DNA from 2 places in the Stenotrophomonas sp. YJH_SMC_133 genome. Region 1 is predicted to be linked to the other one. Evidence: riboswitches for the same ligand, from Rfam matches in the RefSeq annotation. Region 1 holds a riboswitch; the other holds the start of a gene.
What was found. A riboswitch is a leader RNA that binds a small molecule or an ion and turns the genes downstream of it on or off. The one in region 1 is predicted to bind cobalamin.

Region 1 (7,149 bases):
GTGCATTCGGGCCACGTGCTGCTGGTGCGTCGCCGCTCGGAACCCGGCAAGGGGCTGTGGGCGCTGCCCGGCGGCTTCGTCGGCCAGGAACAGAGCCTGCTCGACAGCTGCCTGCGCGAACTACGCGAGGAAACCCGGCTGAAGATTCCGCTGCCGGTGCTGAAGGGGTCGCTGAAGGGCCAGCAGGTCTTCGACCACCCCGACCGCAGCCAGCGCGGCCGCACCATCACCCACGGTTTCCACTTCGAATTCCCGGCCGGTGAACTGCCGCCGGTGCGCGGCGGCGATGACGCTGACAAGGCGCGCTGGATACCGGTGAGTGAAGCCCTGGACATGGGCCCGCAGCTGTTCGAAGACCACCTGCACATCCTGGAGTATTTCCTCGGCCGCGGCTGACAGGCCCGGCCTCCCCACTGGCGGACAGACCGCTGGTGTCACTCGACGCGAAGGAGCTTCCGTCATGCACTACCTCGATAATCTTCTCCTCAACACCGACAGCTACAAGGCCAGCCATTGGCTGCAGTACCCGCCGGGTACCGATGCCACGTTCTTCTACGTCGAATCACGTGGCGGCCTGCACGATCGCACGGTGTTCTTCGGCCTGCAGGCGATCCTCAAGGACGCGCTGGCACGACCGGTCACCCACGCCGACATCGACGACGCTGCTGCGGTATTCGCCGCGCACGGCGAACCGTTCAACGAGGCCGGCTGGCGCGATATCGTCGACCGGCTTGGCGGCCACCTGCCGGTGCGCATCCGCGCCGTTCCCGAGGGCAGCGTGGTGCCCACCCACCAGGCACTGATGACCATCGAGTCGACCGATCCGGCTGCGTTCTGGGTGCCGTCGTATCTGGAAACGCTGCTGCTGCGCGTGTGGTATCCGGTCACCGTGGCCACCATCAGCTGGCACGCACGGCAGACCATCGCCGCGTTCCTGCAGCAGACCAGCGACGACCCGCAGGAGCAGCTGCCGTTCAAGCTGCACGACTTCGGCGCGCGCGGTGTATCGAGCCTGGAATCGGCCGCGTTGGGCGGTGCCGCGCACCTGGTCAACTTCCTCGGCACCGATACCGTGTCGGCGCTGTGCCTGGCACGCGCGCACTACCACGCGCCGATGGCCGGCTATTCGATTCCGGCCGCCGAGCACAGCACCATCACCAGTTGGGGCCGCGAACGCGAGGTGGACGCCTATCGCAACATGCTGCGCCAGTTCGGCAAGCCCGGTTCGATCGTGGCGGTGGTGTCGGACAGCTATGACATCTACCGCGCGATCAGCGAACACTGGGGCACCACCCTGCGCGATGACGTGATCGCGTCGGGCGCCACCCTGGTCATCCGTCCCGACTCGGGTGACCCGGTGGAGGTGGTGGCCGAAAGCCTGCGCCGGCTGGATGAAGCCTTCGGCCACGCGATCAACGGCAAGGGCTATCGCGTGCTCAACCACGTGCGGGTGATCCAGGGCGATGGCATCAATCCGGACACCATCCGCGCGATCCTGCAGCGCATCACCGACGACGGCTACGCCGCCGACAACGTGGCCTTCGGCATGGGCGGTGCGCTGCTGCAGCGGCTGGACCGCGATACGCAGAAGTTCGCGCTGAAGTGCTCGGCCGCACGGGTCGAGGGCGAGTGGATCGACGTCTACAAGGATCCGGTCACCGACGCCGGCAAGGCCAGCAAGCGCGGCCGCATGCGCCTGCTGCGCCACCTGGACGATGGCAGCCTGCATACGGTGCCACTGCCGGCCAACGGCGACGACACCCTGCCGGACGGCTTCGAGGACGCAATGGTGACCGTGTGGGAGAACGGCCATCTTCTGTACGACCAGCGGCTGGACGACATCCGCACGCGGGCGGCCGTGGGGCATTGAAGGTGCATCCCGACCGGGGTCAGAGCCCGCTGCGTGGCAGCGGGATCCGACCCCTTCCTTCCGCTGGGGTCGGATCCCGTTGCAGCGCAGCGGGTTCTGACCCCTGCGCTCTTGACCGGCGCCACCAACAGGTCCACCTTGCACACGCCGAAGGTATCCCTCCCATCGCTGCGGCGCGGGGAGGGATTTAAACGGGAATCCGGTGAAGGCGCCTCGCGCGTCCATTCCGGAGCTGCCCCGCAGCGGTGAATGGAAACGAATCCTGCCAACAGCACTGGGCTCGCGCCTGGGAAGCGGCAGGTAGTAGGTGGGCTGCGGCCCGAGTCCATCAGCCCGAATACCGGCCCCGGCCGGGGGACACGACCGTCCCCTGACTCGACCTGGAATCTCCGCGGGGAGGTTGCCGGGGCCGTCGTCGTCCTGCGCGTGCAGGCGGTGTGGCCGCGCGCGTCCTGTTCACGGTATCCGGCCAGACCCGTTCACCCACGCGCTGATGCATGGGCCACCGCCGTTGCCGGCGGTCCATGCGGTACCTGACGATGACAGAGCTCCAACGCCCCACCCTGACCCTGCCCGCCGGCGGCAAGCGCCTGCTGCTGCATTCGTGCTGCGCGCCCTGTTCCGGCGAAGTGATGGAGGCGATCACCGCCTCCGGGATCGACTACGCGATCTTCTTCTACAACCCCAACATCCACCCGGTGAAGGAGTACGAGCTGCGCAAGCAGGAGAACATCCGCTTCGCCGAGCAGCACGGCATTCCCTTCATCGACTGCGACTACGACACCGACAACTGGTTCAGCCGTGCACGCGGCATGGAAAACGAGCCCGAACGCGGCATCCGCTGCACGATGTGCTTCGACATGCGCTTCGAGCGCACTGCGCTGTACGCGCACGAGCACGGTTACGACACCATCAGTTCTTCGCTGGGCATCTCGCGCTGGAAGAACATGGCGCAGATCAACGACTGCGGCATCCGCGCCGCCTCGCGCTATGAAGGCCTGCAGTACTGGGACTACAACTGGCGCAAGGGCGGCGGTGCCAGCCGCATGATCGAGATCAGCAAGCGCGAGCAGTTCTACCAGCAGGAATACTGCGGCTGCGTGTACTCGCTGCGCGATGCCAACCGCCATCGCCGCGAGAATGGCCGCGAGCGGATCAAGATCGGCCTGTTGTACTACGGGCAGGACGCTGGGACGCCGCAGGACGATTGACGTGCAGGCATGGGGCGGCCACGCTGGTCGCCCCTTCTGTTGTACCGGAACTGCCATGACCGCCCTGCCCGCCGATGTCGCCCTGCTGGTGATCGACCTGCAGCCGGACTTCATGCCCGGTGGCGCCCTGGCCTGCGACCAGGGCGATGCGCTGGTGGCACCCATTGCCGATCTGCTGGCGCAGCGCCGCTATCGCACCGTGGTGGCAACACAGGACTGGCACCCGGCCGACCATGCCTCATTCGCCAGCCAGCACCCCGGCCAACGCCCGTTCGAGACCATCCTGCTGCACGCGCAGCCGCAGACCCTGTGGCCGGACCACTGCGTGCAGGGCAGCGCCGGTGCCGCCCTGCACCCGGGCGTGGACTGGACCGTGGCCGACCTGATCCTGCGCAAGGGCACGCGCCAACAGGTGGATTCGTACAGCGCCTTCCGCGAGAACCATGGCCCCGATGGCGAGCGCCCGGCCACCGGCCTGGCCGGCTGGCTGCATGAACGCCGCATCCGCGAAGTGCACGTATGCGGCCTGGCCCGTGACTACTGCGTGCTGTGGAGCGCGCAGGACGCGGTGAAGTCCGGCTTCCGGGTGAAGTTCCTGTGGGAGCTGACCAAGCCGGTGACCGAAGCCAACGACGTGATGGTGCGCGAGGCGCTGGGCAAGGCGGGGATCGCGATCGTCTGAGGCGTGACCGCCGGGCATGGCCCGGCGCTACCGCGCACGTCGCTTATGCCGCTTGCGCGCTCCTGCCCACAACAACACAATCGATTCATCCAGCCCCCCAACTACGCCCCCCTACAGATCGCGGGACGGCCGAACCGGGGGCTTTTCATTGGATGAAACCAGGATTCGGTAGTGCCGGGCCATGCCCGGCGGACGCGGGATGGGCGATTACCGGAACACCACCGTGCGATGCCCATTGAGCAGGATGCGGTGCTCCACATGGCGGCGAACCGCGCGTGCCAGCACCAGCGATTCGGTATCGCTGCCCAGCCGCACCAGTTCACGCGGTGCCATCGCATGGTCCACGCGGGCCACGTCCTGTTCGATGATCGGGCCTTCGTCCAGGTCCTCGGTGACATAGTGCGCGGTGGCGCCGATGATCTTGACCCCACGCGCGTGTGCCTGGTGGTACGGCTGCGCGCCCTTGAAGCTGGGCAGGAAGCTGTGGTGGATGTTGATCGCACGGCCGGCCAGCGCGCGGCACAGCGTGGGTGACAGGATCTGCATGTAGCGCGCCAGCACCACCAGGTCGATGCGCTCGCGCTCGACCAGGTCGATGATCTGCTGCTCCTGCACCGCGCGTGTATCGGCGGTCACCGGCAGGTGGTGGAACGGCACCTGGTAGGACGCCGCCAGCGGCGCAAAGTCGGCGTGGTTGGACGCCACTGCTGCGATGTCCACCTTCAGCTGGCCGCTGTGGGCGCGGAACAGCAGGTCGTTGAGGCAATGCCCCTGTTTGCTGACCAGCACCAGCAGCCGGGCGCGGCGTCGGCCATCGTGCAGCTGCCAGTCCATGCCGAAGCCTTCGGCAAGCGTGGCCATGGCGGCGTGCACGGTCTCCAGCGGCAGGCCGGCATCGCGGTCGAAGTGCACGCGCAGGAAGAAGCGGCCACTCTCCTCATCGCCGAACTGCTGGGCGTCGAGGATGTTGCAGCCGTGGTCGAACAGCAGGCCGGACACGCGGTAGACGATGCCGGTGCGGTCGGGGCAGGACAGGGTAAGAATGGAATCGGGGCGCATCGCTACAGTGTAGGGCAGCGCCCTGCCCAGCGGCCGGATGATCACGGGTGCAACCGGCCTGCTTGGTTCAGTACCAAGCGATACTTGGACCTTCCCGTGGCAAGCTGGTCGGTCATGAACCTGTTGCAACTGATCCGCAGCTTCACCCGCACCGCAGAGACCGGCAGCATTGCCGCCGCGGCCCGCATCCTTGGCATCAGCGCCACCGCGGTCGGCCAGAACATCAACCGGCTGGAGGCCCATCTGGGCGTACGGTTGCTGAACCGGAGTACGCGGCAGCTGGCGCTCAGCGAGGCCGGCGCGCTGTACCTGGCGCAGGTGCGCCACATCGAAGCCGACCTGGCGCGCGCGCAGGCGATGGTCACCGCCGGTGACATCGAACCGGCCGGGCCGCTGCGCATCGCCAGCAGCAGCGCCTTCGGTCGCCACGTGCTTGCCCCCTTGTTGCCTTCACTGCAGCAGCGCTACCCACAACTGCAGCTGGAGCTGCGCCTGACCGACCGCGCCGTGCAGCATGGGCCGGAAGCGGTGGATGCCAGCATCCGCATCGGGGCGCAGCTGGAGGATGGGGTGGTCGCGCGGCAGCTGGCGCGTGTTCCGTTCGTGTTCTGTGCCTCGCCGGCCTACCTGAAGGCGCACGGCGTCCCGCAACAGCCTTCCGATCTGGGCGGTCATCGCGGGTTGCTGCACCGCTTCCCCACCGATGGCCGGCCATTGCGCTGGGGCCTGCTGAAGGACGGCCAGCGCGTGGACGCCGCGCTGCCACCGAGCATGGTCTGCGATGACATCGATGCGCTGGCGACGCTGGCGGCGGCCGGTGCCGGCATCACCCGGCTGGCCGCATTCGTGGCCGAGCCGTACCTGCGCGATGGCCGCCTGCAGGCGGTGTTCGGCGCCGACACCGCGTGGCGCCCGGAACCGATGGAGGTCTACTTCTGCGTCAGCGACCGCCGCGATTTCACCGCCAAGATCCGCGCGCTGTTCGAACACCTTCAGGCCGGCATCGCGCCGGCCTGGCGGGTGTGAGCCTCAGCGCGTCTTGAACACGCCGCGCGCATCGCGCGGCTCGCAGCGCAGGTACTGTGGCGCCGGTTCCACGCTGTCGCGCAATGCGGCAGCGGCATGCCACGGCCAGCGCGGGTCGTAGAGGATGCCGCGCGCCAGGGCCACGGCATCGGCGTGGCGATGGCGCAGGATCGATTCGGCCTGCTCGGGCTCGGTGATCATGCCCACGGCGATGACCGGCATGCGCACCTTGGCCTTGATCGCTGCCGCGAACGGCACCTGGTAGCCCGGACCGACGGTGATCTTCTGGCGTTCGTCCAGGCCACCGCTGGAGACATGCAGGAAATTGCAGCCGCGCGCGTCCAGCACCTGGGCCAGCGCTTCGCTCTGCACCAGATCCCAGCCGCCATCGACCCAGTCGCTGGCGGAGATGCGCACGCCCACGGCGACCTTGTCCGATACCGCCGCACGCACGGCGTCGAACACTTCCACCAGCAGGCGCAGGCGGTTCGGCAATGAGCCACCGTAGCCATCAGTGCGACGGTTGCTCAGCGGCGACAGGAACTGGTGCAGCAGGTAGCCGTGGGCGGCATGCAGCTCGATCAGCTCGAAGCCGAGGCGCTCGGCACGCACCGCACTGGCGGCGAAGGCGGCGATGACCTCGGCGATGCCGGCCTCGTCCAGTTCCTGCGGCGCCGGGTCGGCGGCATGGAACGGCAGCGGCGACGGCGCCACGGTGGCCCAGCCACGTGCATCATCGGCCGGCAACTGGCCACCGCCGTCCCAAGGGCGGTTCACCGAGGCCTTGCGACCGGCATGGCCGAGCTGGATGCCCAGCGGCATCGGCGACCAGCGGCGGACGCTGGCCAGTACCTGTGCCAACGCGGCCTCGGTGCCGTCATCCCAAAGGCCCAGGTCGGCCCAGCTGATGCGGCCACGCGGCTCGACCGCGGTGGCTTCCAGGATCAGCAGGCCGGCGCCGGATTGCGCGAGGTTGCCCAGGTGCATGGCATGCCAGTCGCTGGCGCGGCCGTCTTCGGCGGAGTACTGGCACATCGGCGCGACGACGATGCGGTTGGACAGGGTCAGGGGGCCGAACGAGATCGGCGAAAACAGCTGGCTCAAGACAGTGATGGACGACGTAGGGGATGCGTATTGCACCGCCGCACGGCTCCGGGATCAACCATCTGGATGGATCGCTGTTTCGCGGCGGCGGGTGGCCTGTAGAGTCGACTGACAGTCGACTCTACCCAGCCGATGGTTCGATAACCGACGCCAGCGCCTCAGCACAATCGCGTTCATCCTTGAACTGCAGCAGGTCG
Region 2 (7,149 bases), on a different contig from region 1:
AGGCTCGCCGTCATCATGGGTACAGCACCAGATGGCGGGAAACTCGATGGATACAGATGATCAGAGCGCAATGATCCCCCCCCGCTACCAACGGCTGTCCGACGAACTGGCCGAGGCCATCCACGGCGGACGCCTTCCGGTCGGCAGCCGCCTGCCCTCGCTGCGGCAGATGGCCCTGCAGCGCCGGCTCAGCCTGAACACGGTGATTGCCGCCTACCGCCAGCTGGAAGACGCTGGCCTGGTCATTCCGCGGCCGAAAGCCGGCTTCGAGGTGGCGCCGCGGCTGTCGGTGCCGGAACGTTCGCTGCGCGACACGCCTTCTGCGCCCACCGCGCCGCTGCAGCAGGTACTGATGGCCCGCGTGCTGGAAGCACAGCGCCGCCCCGGCGTGATCGACCTGGCCTTTGCCGGCCCGCGCGGTCGCCAGTTCTACCCCGGCGCGCAGCTGGCCAAGCACACGGCGCAGGTACTGCGCCATGGCCAGCAGACCGTGGAGACCTATGCACGCCCCAACGGCTCGCCACGGCTGCTGGCGCAGATCGTGCGCCGCGGCCCGCGCATGGGCCTGCATACCCACAGCGAACGCCTGCTGCTGACCCACGGTGCGATGGAAGGGCTGCAGCTGGCGCTACGCGCGGTCACCCAGCCCGGTGATGCGGTCGGCATCGAGGCGCCGTCCTACTTCAACCTCTACCCGTTGCTGGCCAACCTCGGCCTGCAGGCCATCGAACTGCCCACCCACCCGCAGCTCGGCCTGGATGTGGATGCGCTGGATGCGCTGCTGGAGCACACGCCGCTGGCCGCACTGGTGGTGATGCCGACCGTGCACAACCCGCTCGGCTGCACCATGCCGACCGCCGCCAAGCAACGCCTGGCCGAACTGGTCAACGCACGCCAGCTGCCGCTGATCGAAGATGCGGTGTATGCCGAGCTGCAGTTCTGCGAACCGCCGGCACCGCTCCTGAAGGCCTTCGATCGCGGTGGCTGGGTGATGGTGGTCGGCGGCTTTTCCAAGACGCTGGCGCCGGATTACCGCATCGGCTGGCTCGATGGCGGCCGCTTCGCCGAGCGCATCGCGCTGCTGAAATTCCAGTCCACCGGCGGCGAGCCGCAGCTGCTGGGCGACGCGGTGGCGGCCTATCTGGAAGCGGGCAGCTACGAGCACCACCTGCATCGCATGCGCCGGCTGTACCGCGAACAGGTCGGACGGCTGCGCCAGCTGGTGGCCGAACACTTCCCGGCCGGCACCCGCGCCACCGAACCGCAGGGTGGCTTCCTGCTGTGGCTGGAACTGCCCGGCGTGGACACGCGCGAGCTGTTCGAGCGTGCACTGCAGGAGGACATCGTGTTCATGCCCGGCCAGGTGTATTCACGCGGCGCGCGGTATCGCCATTGCCTGCGGCTGTCGTGCTGCCAGACGCTGGATGCACGCTTCATCGGCGCGGTGGAGCGGTTGGGTGCGATCGCGCGGGAGCTGGCGGCCGCAGCACGGTAGTGCCGGCCGCTGGCCGGCAACTGCACGCAGGTGGATACATCGAGGTTGCCGGCCAGCGGCCGGCACTACCCCAGGTCAATCGAGCAGATGCGTGCTCAACGCTTCGCCATCCGCTCCCGGCAGATGTGGCAGCCGCCCCCAGCACGGCATCGGCAGGCGCTGCTGCAGCGTTGCGATGTTCTCATCCTGGCGCTGCATCGCCGGGTCGATGTGGTTGCCGATCCAGCCCAGGCACTCCACGCCGCTGGCCTGCAACGACTGCGCGGTCAGACGCGCGTGGTTGACGCAGCCCAGCCGCATGCCCACCACCAGCAACACCGGCAACCGCAATGCGCGCACCAGGTCGAGCTGGTCGAGCGTGGCCGAGACTGGTGCCAGCCAACCGCCAACACCCTCCACCACCACGACATCGGCCTGCGCACGCAGCCGCTCGAACGCTGCCACGATCGGCGCCAGCTCCACCTGCACGCCGTCCTCGGCAGCGGCCAGCTCCGGTGCCAGCGGCTGGCGCAACGCATACGGGTTCAGATCGGCATAGTCCGGTACCGGCCAGCTGGCCGCCTGCAGCGCCAATGCGTCTTCGTTGCGCAGGCCCCGGCCCAGGTCTTCGCTGCCGCTGGCCACCGGCTTCATCCCCACCGCACGCAGGCCACGCCGGCGCAGCACATGCAGCAGCGCGGTGCTCGCCGCGGTCTTGCCGATCTCGGTATCGGTGCCGGTGACGAACAGGGCGGGCGGCAGCGTGGCGGGCAACGGCATCGACGGGCTCCAACAGGGCAACAGTGTGTGCATTATCGCTGGCCCGGCACGCTTGCTAGACTGCTGGCATGTTCGCCAATGCCTCGCTCACCGGCAGCAAGCCGGAACAATACGCCCAGCTGCTGGAACAGGCCCGTGGCCTGGTCTACGCCGAGTCCGACCGCATCGCCAACGCGGCCAACCTCTCGGCCCTGGTCTACCACGCCCTGCCCGACCTGAACTGGGTGGGCTTCTACCTGTACGACGGCAAGGAACTGGTGGTCGGCCCGTTCCAGGGCCTGCCGGCCTGCGTGCGCATCCCGCTGGACAAAGGCGTGTGCGGTGCCGCCGCCAGCCAGCGCGTGACCCAGCGCGTAGAGGACGTCGACGCCTTCCCCGGCCACATCGCCTGCGATTCGGCCTCGCGCTCGGAACTGGTAGTGCCGCTGCTGCGCGGCGATGAACTGATCGGCGTGTTCGACATCGACAGCCCGAAGGTCGGCCGCTTCGATGCCGACGACCAGGCTGGCCTGGAAGCCATCGCCCGCGTGTTCGTCGAGGCGCTGGGATGAGCGCACCGAAGCTGCGCAACATCGGCCCGAAAAGTGCGGCGTGGCTGCGCCAGGTCGGCCTGCGCAGCCGCGACGACCTGGTCGCGATCGGAGCCGTCGGCGCCTTCGTCAAGGTCAAGCGCGCCGGCTTCAAGCCCAGCCTGAACCTGCTGTACTCGCTGGAAGGCGCGTTGCTGGACTGCCATTGGCAGGAGCTGAGCGAGCCACAGCGTGAAGCACTGGTGCAGGATTACGAAGCACGCATCGCTGCGCATCCGCTGAAGGCAGCCGGCCCGGCGTCGGGCCCGGTGCATGAGCAGCGCTTCGATGCCGACGATGACGCTGAGGACAGCGTGGCCGAGGGCGCGGACGAGGATTGAGGCATCCGCGTTCCTGGGGATGCCGGCCAGCGGCCGGCACTACCAGTGTGATGCGGGATCGGTAGCGCCGAGCCATGCCCGGCGAGTGCGCTCAGGGCTGCTGCAGCTCCAGCAGCTCACCCACCAGCCCGATCTCACCGCGCTCCAGCCACACCCGCAGGCGCGTGCCGTGGTCGATGCGCAGCGCCCAGCACAGCGACATCGGCAGGCCGCAGACCTGCGACAGCACCATGCGCAACGGGCCGCCATGGCTGACCACCAGCGTCGGCACCGGATCGTCATCATCGAGCAGGCGATCCAGCGCGCGCGCGATGCGCCGCTCGAAGTGGCCCCAGCTCTCGCCATTGGGCGGCGGGAACGCGTGCGGGTCGGCATGGAAGGCCGCCAGTGCATCCTCCGGCAGGTCGAACAGCGACCGCCCGTCCCAATCGCCGAAGTCCAGTTCTTCCCATTCCTCGTCCGCTTCCACGTCCAGCCCACGCGGCGTGGCCAGGGCCATCGCCGTATGCAGCGCGCGCAACCGCGGTGAACTGATCACCCGCTCCCAGCGTTGCCCGGCGTAGGCCTCGACCAGCTCCTGTGGCAGGCCGGCCAGCTGCGGTGGGTCGCTGCGGCCATCAAGGAACTCATCACGGCCATTGCCGGCATGGCGGACCAGGTCGAGGATCATGCGCGCGTCCCGGACGGGCGACGCAGGTACAGCGGAAAACGGGCGGACATCGGCAACGGCACCACGGGATCGAGCAACCATTCTAAAGGCACAGCAAAGGCAGTCGCGCAGGCGCGACGCAACGGGACGGCCTGCGATGCCGTAGACTGCGCGCACTTCCAGGTGACCTGCGGCCATGGCCGGCAGGTTGAAACGGGAAGCCGGTGACGCGTGATTCCACGCCAGGCCGGCGCTGCCCCCGCAACGGTAAGCACGTCAGTTCCAGGCAACACCGCCACTGTGCCGCAGGCATGGGAAGGCGCCTGGACGGTGGCCTCGCGCCACCCGGCGGCAAGCCCGGAGACCGGCCCGGAAGCCTCAGGTCGCGATGCGGTGGGCATGGCGCTGGATGACCGTGGCGTGCGCTGCGGCATCGGCGCACGCCTGCCTTCGCGGCTCCTCCCCTTCGCCACGCGGGCGTGCGTGGCACCCGGAGTCCCCCATGAAGCTGCAGTCCCGAATGCTGTCCCTGGCCGTGCTGGCCGCCCTGCCCGCGCTGGCCCAGGCCGCCAATGACACCACCGCGCTCGACCAGATCCTGGTCACTGCCACCCGCACCCCGATCGCCCTGCAGGACAGCATCGCGCCGGCGCAGGTGATCGACCGCGCCCAGATCGAATCCAGCCAGGCCACTTCGCTGCAGGAACTGCTGCGCGGTCGCGCCGGCATCAACCTGGCCAATGCCGGCGGCCTCGGCAAGCAGAGCTCGCTGTTCCTGCGCGGTACCAATTCCGGCCACACCGTAGTGCTGGTGGACGGCGTGCGCATCAACAGCGCCGACCTCGGCCTGGCCATGTACCAGGACCTGCCGCTGGCGCAGATCGAGCGCGTGGAAATCGTGCGCGGCCCGCAGTCGAGCCTGTACGGCGCCGACGCCATCGGTGGCGTGATCCAGATCTTCACCCGCCGCAACCAGGGCGATTTCGCCCCGCACTTCCAGCTTGGCGGTGGCAGCAACGGCCTGCGTGAAGCCAGCGGTGGCATTGGCGGCGGTACCGAACGCGGCTGGTTCGGTGCGGATATCGCCTACCAGCATTCCGATGGCATCGATGCCTGCCGCGGCTCGGCCACGCTGTTCACCGGCTGTTTCGCCGACGAGCCCGATCGCGACGGCTACCGCAACCTGTCCAAGAGCCTGCGCGGTGGCTACACCTTCAACGAGCAGTGGAACGTGGAAGGCAGCGCCCTGCGCGCCGACGGCAAGAACCACTACGACGGCTACTACAACTATTCGGAAACCCGCCAGCAGGTGCTGGCCGGCAAGGTGCGCTACACCCCGTCCGAGCGCTTGGCATTCACCGCCAACGTCGGCCGCAGTGACAACGAGTCGGACAACTTCGGCGACTTCGGTGCACGTGGCAGCGCACAGACCCACCGCGACAGCGCCTCCCTGCAGGGCGATTTCGGCGTGGCCGAGGGCCAGCTGCTGAGCGCAGGCGTGGACTGGAGCGAAGACAACCTGGATGGCAGCAGCGCGGGTTACCTGGTCGACAGCCGCCGCAACACCGGCGTATTCGTGCAGTACCAGGGCCGCTTCGGCCGCCACCAGCTGCAGGCCAGCGCACGCAACGACGACAACCAGCAGTTCGGCAACCACGCTACCGGCAGCGTTGGCTGGGCCATGGAGCTGGGCCACGGCCTGCGCCTCAACGCCAGCTATGGCACGGCGTTCAAGGCACCGACCTTCAGCGATCTGTACGACCCGTGGAGCGGCGTGCCGACGTTGAAGCCGGAGAAGTCCAAGAGTGCCAACCTCGGCGTTTCGCAGCAGGGCCAGGGCTGGCACTGGGGCCTAGATGTGTATGAAACCCGCATCGATGATCTGATCACCTACGATGCGGCGACCTTCAAGATGCAGCAGGTGGAGAAGGCCCGCATCCGCGGTGCCGAACTGACCGGCGGCGTGCTGCTGGCCGGCTTCGACATCAACGCGCAGCTGAGCTACACCGACCCGCGCAACCGCACCGGCGGCAGCACCCAGTTCGACAACTGGCTGCCACGCCGCGCGCAGCAGACCGCGCGCCTGGACATCGACCGTCGCTTCGGCGATTTCCGCGCAGGCCTGACCGTGCAGGGTGCCGGCAAGCGCTACGACGATGCCGCCAACACGGTGAAGGTGGGAGGCTACGGCACGCTGGACCTGCGCGCTGAGTACGCACTGACGCCATCGTGGTCGCTGCTGGCACGTGCCGCCAACGTCTTCGACCGTCGCTACGAAACGGTGGCATGGTTCAACCAGCCCGGCCGCGAGTACCAGTTGAGCGTGCGTTACCAGCCGAAGTGAGCGCAACGTTCATGGTAGTGCCGGCCACTGGCCGGCAACATCATGACCTTCGGCAACGCATTCCGGGTTGCCGGCCAGCGGCCGGCACTACCCCTCTGCTTCAGCCCCGCAACCCCGGCAGTTCACGCAGGTCGTCGATCACCGCCACCGCATGCGCGGTGGCCAGGTCCAGGCCGCGCGGATAGCCGTAGCGCACTAGCGCGATCGGCATGCCGGCCTCTTCGGCGGCGCGGTAGTCGGTCAACGAATCACCCACCATCAGGCAGGACTCCACCGGCAGCCCGAAGTGCGCGGCGATGTGCCGCAGTGGCTCGCCACTGGGCTTGCGCTGCGGCAGCGAATCCCCCCCCAGTACCAGCGCGAATGCATCACCGATACCCAGGTGCTGCAGCAGCGGCGGCACCAGTGCTTCGGGCTTGTTGGTGCAGATCGCCAGCGGCACGTTGCGCGCACGCAGTTGCGCCAGCGCTTCGCCCACGCCGTCGAACAGTCGCGGGCTGCGCAGCAGGCACTCACGGTAGTGCACCATGAACACCGGCATCACCTCGGCCAGGTCCACCTCGCGGCCGGCGGCCTGCACCGCCTGCTCGACCAGACGACGCACACCGTCACCGATCCAGCCCAGCACGGTGGCTTCCGGCACGCGCGCCACGCCGATGTCTTCCAGCGTGCGGTTCAGCGCTTCGGCAATATCGGCAGCGCTGTCGACCAGCGTGCCATCGAGGTCGAACACGACCAGCGGATACGGATACGGCAAGGGACTGCACCTGCATGACGTGGGGCCGTCCATTGTACGCCGCAGTATTTTGGGCAGGCCTGCCTCAACCGATCCGGCGCGCGCGCGTGGCCAGGAACGTGGGCAGGTAACGGTCGATCAGGAAGCGCGGCTGCGGCTGCCAGTCTTCCATGAAGCGATCGATGACGAAGCCGGCATCGAGCTGGCCACCGATCAGTTCGGTCAGGCTGTGGCCGAAGGTCAGCGCATCGCCCCG

Region 2: another riboswitch for cobalamin. It lies ahead of btuB (TonB-dependent vitamin B12 receptor); the one in region 1 lies ahead of AC5P78_RS07035 (epoxyqueuosine reductase QueH).

Annotation. Positions count from the first base shown of each region.
Region 1 covers NZ_JCAFTW010000004.1:98,703-105,851, forward strand. The annotation lists gene AC5P78_RS07025 (bifunctional nicotinamide-nucleotide adenylyltransferase/Nudix hydroxylase) at 1-396, shown strand, start outside; gene AC5P78_RS07030 (nicotinate phosphoribosyltransferase) at 461-1,870, shown strand; cobalamin riboswitch at 2,004-2,233, shown strand; gene AC5P78_RS07035 (epoxyqueuosine reductase QueH) at 2,395-3,081, shown strand; gene pncA (bifunctional nicotinamidase/pyrazinamidase) at 3,137-3,763, shown strand; gene purU (formyltetrahydrofolate deformylase) at 3,971-4,822, opposite strand; gene AC5P78_RS07050 (LysR family transcriptional regulator) at 4,937-5,848, shown strand; gene AC5P78_RS07055 (NADH:flavin oxidoreductase/NADH oxidase) at 5,852-6,952, opposite strand; gene AC5P78_RS07060 (NAD-dependent protein deacetylase) at 7,074-7,149, opposite strand, start outside.
Region 2 covers NZ_JCAFTW010000009.1:69,049-76,197, forward strand. The annotation lists gene AC5P78_RS14140 (aminotransferase-like domain-containing protein) at 47-1,495, shown strand; gene bioD (dethiobiotin synthase) at 1,571-2,254, opposite strand; gene AC5P78_RS14150 (GAF domain-containing protein) at 2,323-2,805, shown strand; gene AC5P78_RS14155 (TfoX/Sxy family protein) at 2,802-3,164, shown strand; gene AC5P78_RS14160 (histidine phosphatase family protein) at 3,256-3,834, opposite strand; cobalamin riboswitch at 3,978-4,200, shown strand; gene btuB (TonB-dependent vitamin B12 receptor) at 4,316-6,157, shown strand; gene gph (phosphoglycolate phosphatase) at 6,258-6,914, opposite strand; gene AC5P78_RS14175 (class I SAM-dependent methyltransferase) at 6,979-7,149, opposite strand, start outside.